Regions from separate parts of the Cytobacillus sp. FSL W8-0315 genome, predicted to be linked through region 1. Evidence: a T-box and tRNA genes for the amino acid it is inferred to sense, from the RefSeq annotation. Region 1 holds a T-box; the other regions hold tRNA genes.

Region 1 (3,252 bases):
ACAATATCCCTATCAGAAAAAGCAGACTTATCCCGCGGCAGGAGCAGCTGGCATATGAAATGCTTGAAAATCAGGAAACGGCAGCCTATTCGTTTAATGATCAAACAGCATTAAAGGAATTTCATATCCTTTCTCCATCTCCGGATTTGATGGCAGGCCTGACGAGAAAAGAAAGACAGCTTAAACAGCTGCTGTTTATGGCGCTGGATCAGCTTCACTCTTCCAAAAATGATGCTGAGATCCGTTATTGGTATACGGAGTGGAGCCCGGAACGCTATTCGAAAATACAGTCAATGAACTTTGAAGAGGCATGGTATGAACTTTACGATGAAAGTAAATACGGCTGGTCAGTTAAACACGAGAAGTTTTGTGAAAATTTAATTAAAGGACAGCCGTTTTTTGAGAAGATGTGGGAAATGGAGCATGGTCCAAAAGTGAATTAGAAAAAATAAAAAAACAGCCAAAAGGCTGTTTTTTATTTTCTCTTACGGCCGAGTCCCATGGCACTTTCCATTTTTTTAATCATTTTGTATGCAGCCTTATTCGCTTTTTCAGCTCCCTGATCAAGTACAAGATCAAGTTCTTCCGATTCCATTAGCGCATAATATTTATCCTGAATTGGCTTAATTGCTCCAACAACAACATCTGACAGGCCGGCTTTAAAATCTCCATATCCTTTGCCTTCGTATTCTTTTTCGATTTCCGCAACAGTTTTCCCTGTAAGAATTGAGTAAATGGAAAGGAGATTGGATACTCCAGGTTTGTTTTCCTTATCATACTTAACAATGCCTTCAGAATCTGTTACAGCACTTTTTATTTTCTTTTCAATTTGTTTAGGATCATCTAATAATGATATAAATGACTTTTTATTGGGATCAGACTTGCTCATTTTCTTTAATGGATCCTGAAGAGACATAACCCTAGCGCCTGCTTTGGCGATTCTTACATCAGGAATGGTGAAGATATCGTTGTATTTCTTATTGAATCTTTCTGCAAGATCGCGAGTTAATTCCAGGTGCTGCTTTTGATCCTCTCCAACCGGAACCAAGTCAGTATTGTATAGAAGGATATCGGCAGCCATCAAAGGGGGATAGGTCAGCAGTCCTGCAGATACGGCATCTTTACCTTCTGATTTGTCTTTGAATTGGGTCATGCGTTCGAGCTCACCGATGTAAGAAACACATTGCATCATCCATCCTGCCTGAGCATGGGCCGGAACTTCCGACTGAATGAATAGGGTGGATTTCTCAGGATCAATCCCAACAGCCAAATATAGTGCAGCAAGGCTTCGGATGTTTTTTCTTAATTCCAGTCTGTCCTGGGGTACTGTTATTGCATGCTGGTCAACAATGCAAAAATAGCAATTGTAGTCATTCTGCAGTTCAACAAATTGTTTCATGGCACCGATGTAATTCCCAAGGGTAATTGTACCGCTGGGCTGGATGCCGGAAAATATAGTTTTCATGTTTTTCCTCCTTTAATCGGCTTAAAAGATCATGAATTGACAGGCGGTGAAGGGGAATTTTTGTGCTATAAGCATAAAAAAAGCATAAAAAAGAACCATTCATCCCTTTAAAATAGGGACGAATGGTCCGCGTTGCCACCCTAATTACTCAAATACTGAGTCACTCTGCCCTATGCAGAATAATGCATAGGTCCCCGATAACGCAGGGAAGCGCCTGAAAAATTCAGAAGCTCAAAAGTCCATTCGATTTACCGGGCTGCCTGTTTGCACCTGCCACAGACTCTCTGTTAAACCCTCAGTAAATGTACTACTCTTTTTTCATTGCCGACTAGATAATTAATTTATATTTGTATTATATAATAAGTTAAACTATCCGGATACAAAAATCAAGTTAATAAAGGGAAAAATAAAAGTCAGCGATAGCCTCTATTTCAAGGCTGCATTTGACAATATATGGGTGATGATTCCTATTAAAATAGCAAAAAATCTTAAAAAGAAAAATTTTTTTAAATCTCAAAAATTCTTAATTTATAAGACTTTTTGACGAAAAATGTCATACTCGATTGGATTGCATGTACAAAAAGCCACTTGCAATAAGTTTTTAAACTATTTATAATAAACGTAACAAACATAATCTTTACGTTTTTGTTACATTTACAACAAAACTATATCACTCCAGATAGCGAGAGTATGGTGCATAATGAGTAAGTTTATAGCTTACATCTTATAGATTACTCCTTTTAATCTGAATTATCAGAATATAAGGATAATCTATCTTTAAGAGAATATAAACTTGCTTTTTTTGTTGCCTTCTAAATAGTCTGCAAATTTTTTAAATTGAATTAACAGACTATTTGAGCAATATATCTGGGGCGCACAGTTGTGTTTTTTGTGAAAGGCAAGCGTAAGGATATTGTTTGAGGAAATTTAATAGGGGGTTATACCGTGAACAAAAGATTATCGATCTTTTTTAGCATGCTGCTTGTGCTAAGCATGTTCCTTGCTGCATGTAACGGCGGCGGAGACAATGCTAACGGCGGCGAAAAAGGCGGAGACGACGGCGGAAAGTCTGATGTACCGCAGGAGTTAAGAGTAAACATCAACACTGAACCACCATCATTAAATCCAGGACTTGCAGAAGATTCGACTTCTGGAACTGTACTTCGTAACGTATTAGAAGGTCTTACTCGCATCAATCAAGATGGTAAGCCTGAAAAAGCAATGGCAGAAGACATTAAAGTTTCTGAAGACGGAAAAACTTATACATTCACAATTCGCGATGCGAAATGGTCAAATGGCGATCCTGTAATCGCTCAAGACTTTGAATATGCTTGGAAATGGGCATTAGATCCTGCCAACAACTCAACTTATGCATACCAGCTTTACTACCTTGAAGGCGCTGAAGCATTCAACACAGGCAAAGGTGAAAAGGATGCAGTTGGTGTTAAAGCTATCGATGAGAAAACACTAGAAGTTAAATTAGTAAATCCAACGCCATATTTTGAAGAATTAACAGCTTTCTATACTTATCTGCCAGTCAACAGCAAGATTGCTGAAGCCAACCCAGATTGGGCAACTGACGCTGGTGAAAATTTCACTACTAACGGTCCTTTCCATTTAGTTGAATGGGCTCACAGTGACAAGATCGTTCTTGAAAAGAGCGAAACATACTGGGATGCTGAAACAGTTAAGCTGGACAGCATTGAAATGATCATGATCAATGATCCTAATACTGAATTATCAATGTTTGACAACGGTGAACTAGATTGGGCTGGAGCTCCAACAGG
Region 2 (3,252 bases), 4.3 Mb from region 1:
GTTCGAGTCCTTCATGGCTCACCATTTTAATTTCATATTGCGGGTGTGGCGGAATTGGCAGACGCACCAGACTTAGGATCTGGCGCCGCAAGGCGTGGGGGTTCGACTCCCTTCACCCGCACCATTTTAAGCGGAAGTAGTTCAGTGGTAGAACATCACCTTGCCAAGGTGGGGGTCGCGGGTTCGAATCCCGTCTTCCGCTCCATTATTTTGCGCCCGTAGCTCAATTGGATAGAGCGTTTGACTACGGATCAAAAGGTTAGGGGTTCGACTCCTCTCGGGCGCGCCATATTACGGGGAGTAGCTCAGCTTGGTAGAGCACTTGGTTTGGGACCAAGGGGTCGCAGGTTCGAATCCTGTCTTCCCGACCAGGGACACTTCTTTTATTACATGGGGCCTTAGCTCAGCTGGGAGAGCGCCTGCTTTGCACGCAGGAGGTCAGCGGTTCGATCCCGCTAGGCTCCACCATATATATTTAGTCACATTGGCGGTGTAGCTCAGCTGGCTAGAGCGTACGGTTCATACCCGTGAGGTCGGGGGTTCGATCCCCTCCGCCGCTACCAATATGCTTATTTTGTATCATATCGGAGGAATACCCAAGTCCGGCTGAAGGGATCGGTCTTGAAAACCGACAGGCGGGTCAAACCGCGCAGGGGTTCGAATCCCCTTTCCTCCTCCATATTTTATTTAATAATACTATCGCGGGGTGGAGCACGACCGAATAATCTTCGAAGGAATTACTTCAGCGCACCGATTGAGTTGCTGCTTGGATAATCTTTCTGAAATCGGGGCGGTACTTCATTGAATAAGCTGCGAGATGAAATGCTAGATGTGAGCATAGAATAATCACATTAATAATACTATCGCGGGGTGGAGCAGTCCGGTAGCTCGTCGGGCTCATAACCCGAAGGTCGCAGGTTCAAATCCTGCCCCCGCAATCTGGTCCGGTAGTTCAGTTGGTTAGAATGCCTGCCTGTCACGCAGGAGGTCGCGGGTTCGAGTCCCGTCCGGACCGCCATTTTTACAAAAAATAAATAATATGTGGCTCAGTAGCTCAGTCGGTAGAGCAAAGGACTGAAAATCCTTGTGTCGGCGGTTCGATTCCGTCCTGAGCCACCATTTCCTAAGTCTTATCAGACGTGGAGGGGTAGCGAAGTGGCTAAACGCGGCGGACTGTAAATCCGCTCCTTCGGGTTCGGCAGTTCGAATCTGCCCCCCTCCACCATTTATATAGGGGTATAGTTTAATGGTAAAACGAAGGTCTCCAAAACCTTTGATGTGGGTTCGATTCCTGCTACCCCTGCCAGTAGGATAGTGGCGGTTGTGGCGAAGTGGTTAACGCATCGGATTGTGGCTCCGACACTCGTGGGTTCGATTCCCATCAATCGCCCCATTATTCTTTTTGACAGCAATATTATTGGGCTATAGCCAAGCGGTAAGGCACCGGACTTTGACTCCGTCACTCGCAGGTTCGAATCCTGCTAGCCCAGCCATTTTTAAGGCAGCATAGCCAAGTGGTAAGGCAGAGGTCTGCAAAACCTCCATCCCCGGTTCAAATCCGGGTGTTGCCTCCAAACCATAATCATATGCGGGTGTAGTTTAGTGGTAAAACCTCAGCCTTCCAAGCTGATGATGAGGGTTCGATTCCCTTCACCCGCTCCAACATATGGGCCTATAGCTCAGCTGGTTAGAGCGCACGCCTGATAAGCGTGAGGTCGATGGTTCGAGTCCATTTAGGCCCACCATTATACATACCATTTTCAAACTAATTCCAATAGGAGTTAGTTTTTTTGTATTGGAGAAATATAAAACGGTTATTGGACCGATTTATATTTCTGTGTTAAAATCCCATCCCTAGAGGTATTTGGTAATTATACTAATACATATGGAGTTTATCCATACCGTGATTTTTCACCTTTTCTCTACGAAATTCAATCTCTCGTTAGTTTAGTATCGGGCGCCTGATTTTCATTCTGTTTTATCTTCCAACTCTTTTCCTCTATTATTCAGTTCCTTAACTTTATCATCTGAAAATATTTCAAGAACGCTCCAGCTGTTAATGAAAAAGCCAAAATTACAAAACATCCAAAATAGCCCCCAGTTTTCCTTAAATTTTATTAACCTGCCGATTAGTTTAAGACGATAGTTTACATACTTCATCAAAATTCTAACTTAAAATTTCAAATCCTTATGTTCTTTACATTAATCTTTTAAAGCTTGAGATTCATTACAAATCAGGTGAATTAACTTTTTGTGAATTATTTGTGAATCGTTATGCTTGCCAGTACAGAATTCATTGGAAGAAAGCCTTGATATTACTGTGTTCTTGTTAGTATTTCAGCATTTTTGCCTGCGAAGATATATGAAAAAAGTGTGATTCATTTCACTTTTATGAAAACCCTTCTCAACTATGATGTAGGTAACAAAGCTAAGGAGCTGATGGAAGGTGGAAACGCGAAAAGTGGTCCAGAGCAGTTCAAAGGAACATAACTCTCTAAGGGGTACGTTCTTTTCAGTTACAGTTGTGGGGCTTGGGATCTTTGTTACTTATTTAATTGTGTATGGCCTGTACATGGCCAGATTATAGGGGGGATATAAAATGATGCATCGGTCGGAGAAGGTATGGCTGATATTAAGCTTTGGAATGATTATTGGATTCATGCTGATTACGGGCTATCAGACATTCGCCCTGGAGATGGGGCCGCCAAGCTATGGAGAGCGAATTGATCCTCAAAAAGTGGATGAAACAGCGCCGTTCGATAATCCTGGGATTAAGAAGATAGGCGAGAATGAGTATGAAGTAGTTATGATTCTTCAGGTATTCAGCTTTACCCCAAATGAAATTGAAGTGCCTGCAGGATCGACAGTTCATTTTATCATGACATCTAAAGATGTTGTGCATGGCTTTCAAGTCGCTGACACGAACCTAAATGCAATGGTTGTGCCTGGCTATGTACAAAAGATCACACAGAAATTTGATAAGCCAGGTGAATATTTGGTTCTTTGCAATGAGTACTGCGGCGCGGGTCATCAGATGATGAGCACCACCATTACGGTGAAATAAAGGGGGGGATAAACAGTGGAAACAGTTATTAAGCAAACAGGAAAAACACAAGCATTTAAGGATAAAGCAAATAAAGTTATGGGAATTAGCCTGGAGGATGCAAAAATAACGAAATCATATTTATCTGTTGCTTTCTTAGCCATCCTGCTTGGCGGAATACTTGGACTATTGCAAGGGCTGAATCGGGC
Region 3 (3,252 bases), on a different contig from region 1:
CATCTAAGCATGAAGCCCCCCTCGAGATGAGATTTCCCATAGCGTCAAGCTAGTAAGATCCCTGAAAGATGATCAGGTTGATAGGTCAGAGGTGGAAGCGTGGCGACATGTGGAGCTGACTGATACTAATCGATCGAGGACTTAACCAAAACGAAAAGCGGAGGCGACTGTTCAACTTCGAGAGAAGTTAGGAGCCGAAGCTAGACAAGTTATTGGTGAATACTCGGCAAATTCTTCTTCATACATTATCTAGTTTTGAGGGAACGAAAAATAGTAAATTTCCTCTTGAAAAATGATAAAAAGACGGTATAATAATACTTGTCTTTGAAAAATAGTCTGGTGGCGATAGCGAGAAGGTCACACCCGTTCCCATACCGAACACGGAAGTTAAGCTTCTCAGCGCCAATGGTAGTTAGGGGCTGTCCCCTTGTGAGAGTAGGACGCTGCCGGGCTGTTTTACAAATATCACTATTCCGCAGTAGCTCAGTGGTAGAGCATTCGGCTGTTAACCGAACGGTCGTAGGTTCGAATCCTACCTGCGGAGCCAAATGGAGAGCTGTCCGAGTGGCCGAAGGAGCACGATTGGAAATCGTGTATACGCTAACCGCGTATCAAGGGTTCAAATCCCTTGCTCTCCGCCATTATTAATTCTATATTGGCCCCTTGGTCAAGCGGTTAAGACACCGCCCTTTCACGGCGGTAACACGGGTTCGAATCCCGTAGGGGTCACCATAATGGAGGATTAGCTCAGCTGGGAGAGCATCTGCCTTACAAGCAGAGGGTCGGCGGTTCGATCCCGTCATCCTCCACCATATTATTGTCGCGGGGTGGAGCAGTCCGGTAGCTCGTCGGGCTCATAACCCGAAGGTCGCAGGTTCAAATCCTGCCCCCGCAATTTGGTCCGGTAGTTCAGTTGGTTAGAATGCCTGCCTGTCACGCAGGAGGTCGCGGGTTCGAGTCCCGTCCGGACCGCCATTTTTACAATATTAATAATATTTGGCTCAGTAGCTCAGTCGGTAGAGCAAAGGACTGAAAATCCTTGTGTCGGCGGTTCGATTCCGTCCTGAGCCACCTTTACTGAATTGATTTGCCGGTGTAGCTCAATTGGTAGAGCAACTGACTTGTAATCAGTAGGTTGGGGGTTCAAGTCCTCTCGCCGGCACCATTTTTTTATGTTAATATGGAGGGGTAGCGAAGTGGCTAAACGCGGCGGACTGTAAATCCGCTCCTTCGGGTTCGGCAGTTCGAATCTGCCCCCCTCCACCATTTATATAGGGGTATAGTTTAATGGTAAAACGAAGGTCTCCAAAACCTTTGATGTGGGTTCGATTCCTACTACCCCTGCCAATTTTATAATGGCGGCTGTGGCGAAGTGGTTAACGCATCGGATTGTGGCTCCGACACTCGTGGGTTCGATTCCCATCAGTCGCCCCATAATTTTAAAGTAACAGTACGAGTATAACTCTCATATAAATGTAATATGAACGATCAATGGGCTATAGCCAAGCGGTAAGGCACCGGACTTTGACTCCGTCACTCGCAGGTTCGAATCCTGCTAGCCCAGCCATTTTGCGGAAGTAGTTCAGTGGTAGAACATCACCTTGCCAAGGTGGGGGTCGCGGGTTCGAATCCCGTCTTCCGCTCCAGAATAAACTTCAATTTATGGCGGCATAGCCAAGTGGTAAGGCAGAGGTCTGCAAAACCTTTACCACCGGTTCGAATCCGGTTGCCGCCTCCATAATCTAAATCTTGATTCGCTGATATACGCCGGGGTGGCGGAACTGGCAGACGCACAGGACTTAAAATCCTGCGGTAGGTGACTACCGTACCGGTTCGATTCCGGTCCTCGGCACCACAAGATTTACTACATTTTAATATGCCGGTGTGGCGGAATTGGCAGACGCGCACGACTCAAAATCGTGTTCCTTCTGGAGTGTCGGTTCGACCCCGACCACCGGTATCTAAAAAAAGGTTTCCTAATAGGGAAACCTTTTTTGTTGTTAATTAAAATCTGTGCAAATTTTAAAGCGGAAAGCAAATATCAATGCAGCCCTTCTGCTGATTGTGATGCAAGTTGTTTCAATGCAGGGTTCCGAACGATTCAGAGGGTGGTTTCGAAATGGGGTTCTGAACTGTTCGGAAGTAATTCAAAAGGACATAATTATTGACTTAGCAGGAGGAAAAAAAACGATGTGTCCTAATGTTGTGAATTGAGCGGAACTAATAACTGAAGAGGCGAAAAAGAATCTCTAAATTTCGAAGATGTTATGTGAACGGAACTTATGCACCAAAATAGAGCCAGAAAGATTCGATGACTTTATGTGAACGGAACTAATGAAGCAGAATAGTGCCGTTCAGTTTCAAAGATGTCATGTGAATGGTACTAATGCAAGAGAATAGTGCCGTTCAGTTTCAAAGATGTCACGTGAATGGAACTAATGCAAGTGAATAGTGCCGTTCAGTTTCATGATGTCAAGTGAGCGGAACTAATGCAGCAGAATAAAGCCATTAAGGTTCGATAACCTCAGTGAATGGAACTAATAATTCTGAATAGAGCCCTTCAGTATCGATAGTGTGATCTAAAAGAATCTAATGATGTTTGCTTATTCATGAATCGTGTGAGGATAGCCGAAGGGGACATGCCATACTGTTAAAAATAAACTACTCAACATAATTGTGTTTTATTCAAAGTAAGAAGTCTTGCCATGAATGATATGATTAAAGTTGTTTGATAGGATTTTCCGGATTTTTTTCTTTGAAATAATATCAGAACACCATTCATGCACAATATTGGTTGTTAGCATCATATCGGGAAACATAACTCTAAACTCTTTAACACTTCTAACGATTGCCAATTCGACATCTTCTTTGTATCCGCAATTCTTACATACTAAAGCAGCTCTGTGCAATCGATCCATAAAGTGCTGGCAAGAAGCACACTTAACCCCCTTCTCCAATCCCTCAAATGTATACTCAAATCGCCTTCCATAAGGAATATCCTCCAAACGCAAAGACAGTAACTTGTCTGCCAGCATTAAATGGTTCTTATTTGCCGGTTGAGATTTCAATTTTAATTTGTCTATAAATCGGTTAATTTGTGCTGGAAATATAGCAGGAAGATTCATTGTGGCTTGATACAATTGAAATTCGGGGTTAATAAAAATAAGAAGAGCCTTAAGAGGGGTTTCTACTCCCAATTTCTGCAGAAGTCTTCTCAGGAGGGATTCACTTCGCTGAAGCTGCAGAAGAGGA

What was found. A T-box is a leader RNA that pairs with one kind of tRNA and senses whether it is charged. The one in region 1 lies ahead of trpS (tryptophan--tRNA ligase), so its partner is inferred to be a tRNA-Trp.
Region 2: it encodes a tRNA-Trp, which carries the amino acid that the T-box ahead of trpS (tryptophan--tRNA ligase) is inferred to sense. The anticodon was not compared.
Region 3: it encodes a tRNA-Trp, which carries the amino acid that the T-box ahead of trpS (tryptophan--tRNA ligase) is inferred to sense. The anticodon was not compared.

Annotation. Positions count from the first base shown of each region.
Region 1 covers NZ_JBBOOC010000001.1:4,504,854-4,508,105, reverse strand. Annotated here, with positions in the region: gene MKY20_RS23105 (YjbA family protein) at 1-443, shown strand, start outside; gene trpS (tryptophan--tRNA ligase) at 476-1,465, opposite strand; T-box leader at 1,577-1,796, opposite strand; partial or broken gene MKY20_RS23095 (peptide ABC transporter substrate-binding protein) at 2,411-3,252, shown strand, end outside.
Region 2 covers NZ_JBBOOC010000001.1:238,520-241,771, reverse strand. Annotated here, with positions in the region: tRNA gene MKY20_RS01485 (tRNA-Lys) at 1-24, shown strand, start outside; tRNA gene MKY20_RS01480 (tRNA-Leu) at 40-124, shown strand; tRNA gene MKY20_RS01475 (tRNA-Gly) at 131-205, shown strand; tRNA gene MKY20_RS01470 (tRNA-Arg) at 213-289, shown strand; tRNA gene MKY20_RS01465 (tRNA-Pro) at 295-371, shown strand; tRNA gene MKY20_RS01460 (tRNA-Ala) at 393-468, shown strand; tRNA gene MKY20_RS01455 (tRNA-Met) at 487-563, shown strand; tRNA gene MKY20_RS01450 (tRNA-Ser) at 587-679, shown strand; tRNA gene MKY20_RS01445 (tRNA-Met) at 865-938, shown strand; tRNA gene MKY20_RS01440 (tRNA-Asp) at 942-1,018, shown strand; tRNA gene MKY20_RS01435 (tRNA-Phe) at 1,044-1,119, shown strand; tRNA gene MKY20_RS01430 (tRNA-Tyr) at 1,142-1,225, shown strand; tRNA gene MKY20_RS01425 (tRNA-Trp) at 1,233-1,306, shown strand; tRNA gene MKY20_RS01420 (tRNA-His) at 1,318-1,393, shown strand; tRNA gene MKY20_RS01415 (tRNA-Gln) at 1,419-1,493, shown strand; tRNA gene MKY20_RS01410 (tRNA-Cys) at 1,501-1,574, shown strand; tRNA gene MKY20_RS01405 (tRNA-Gly) at 1,589-1,662, shown strand; tRNA gene MKY20_RS01400 (tRNA-Ile) at 1,669-1,745, shown strand; gene MKY20_RS01395 (cytochrome c oxidase subunit II) at 2,600-3,064, shown strand; gene MKY20_RS01390 (cbb3-type cytochrome c oxidase subunit I) at 3,080-3,252, shown strand, end outside.
Region 3 covers NZ_JBBOOC010000003.1:313,427-316,678, forward strand. Annotated here, with positions in the region: rRNA gene MKY20_RS27335 (23S ribosomal RNA) at 1-149, shown strand, start outside; rRNA gene rrf (5S ribosomal RNA) at 336-452, shown strand; tRNA gene MKY20_RS27345 (tRNA-Asn) at 473-547, shown strand; tRNA gene MKY20_RS27350 (tRNA-Ser) at 551-641, shown strand; tRNA gene MKY20_RS27355 (tRNA-Glu) at 658-732, shown strand; tRNA gene MKY20_RS27360 (tRNA-Val) at 737-812, shown strand; tRNA gene MKY20_RS27365 (tRNA-Met) at 822-895, shown strand; tRNA gene MKY20_RS27370 (tRNA-Asp) at 899-975, shown strand; tRNA gene MKY20_RS27375 (tRNA-Phe) at 999-1,071, shown strand; tRNA gene MKY20_RS27380 (tRNA-Thr) at 1,090-1,165, shown strand; tRNA gene MKY20_RS27385 (tRNA-Tyr) at 1,183-1,266, shown strand; tRNA gene MKY20_RS27390 (tRNA-Trp) at 1,274-1,347, shown strand; tRNA gene MKY20_RS27395 (tRNA-His) at 1,359-1,434, shown strand; tRNA gene MKY20_RS27400 (tRNA-Gln) at 1,493-1,567, shown strand; tRNA gene MKY20_RS27405 (tRNA-Gly) at 1,572-1,646, shown strand; tRNA gene MKY20_RS27410 (tRNA-Cys) at 1,665-1,738, shown strand; tRNA gene MKY20_RS27415 (tRNA-Leu) at 1,767-1,855, shown strand; tRNA gene MKY20_RS27420 (tRNA-Leu) at 1,879-1,960, shown strand; gene MKY20_RS27425 (nuclease-related domain-containing protein) at 2,682-3,252, opposite strand, start outside.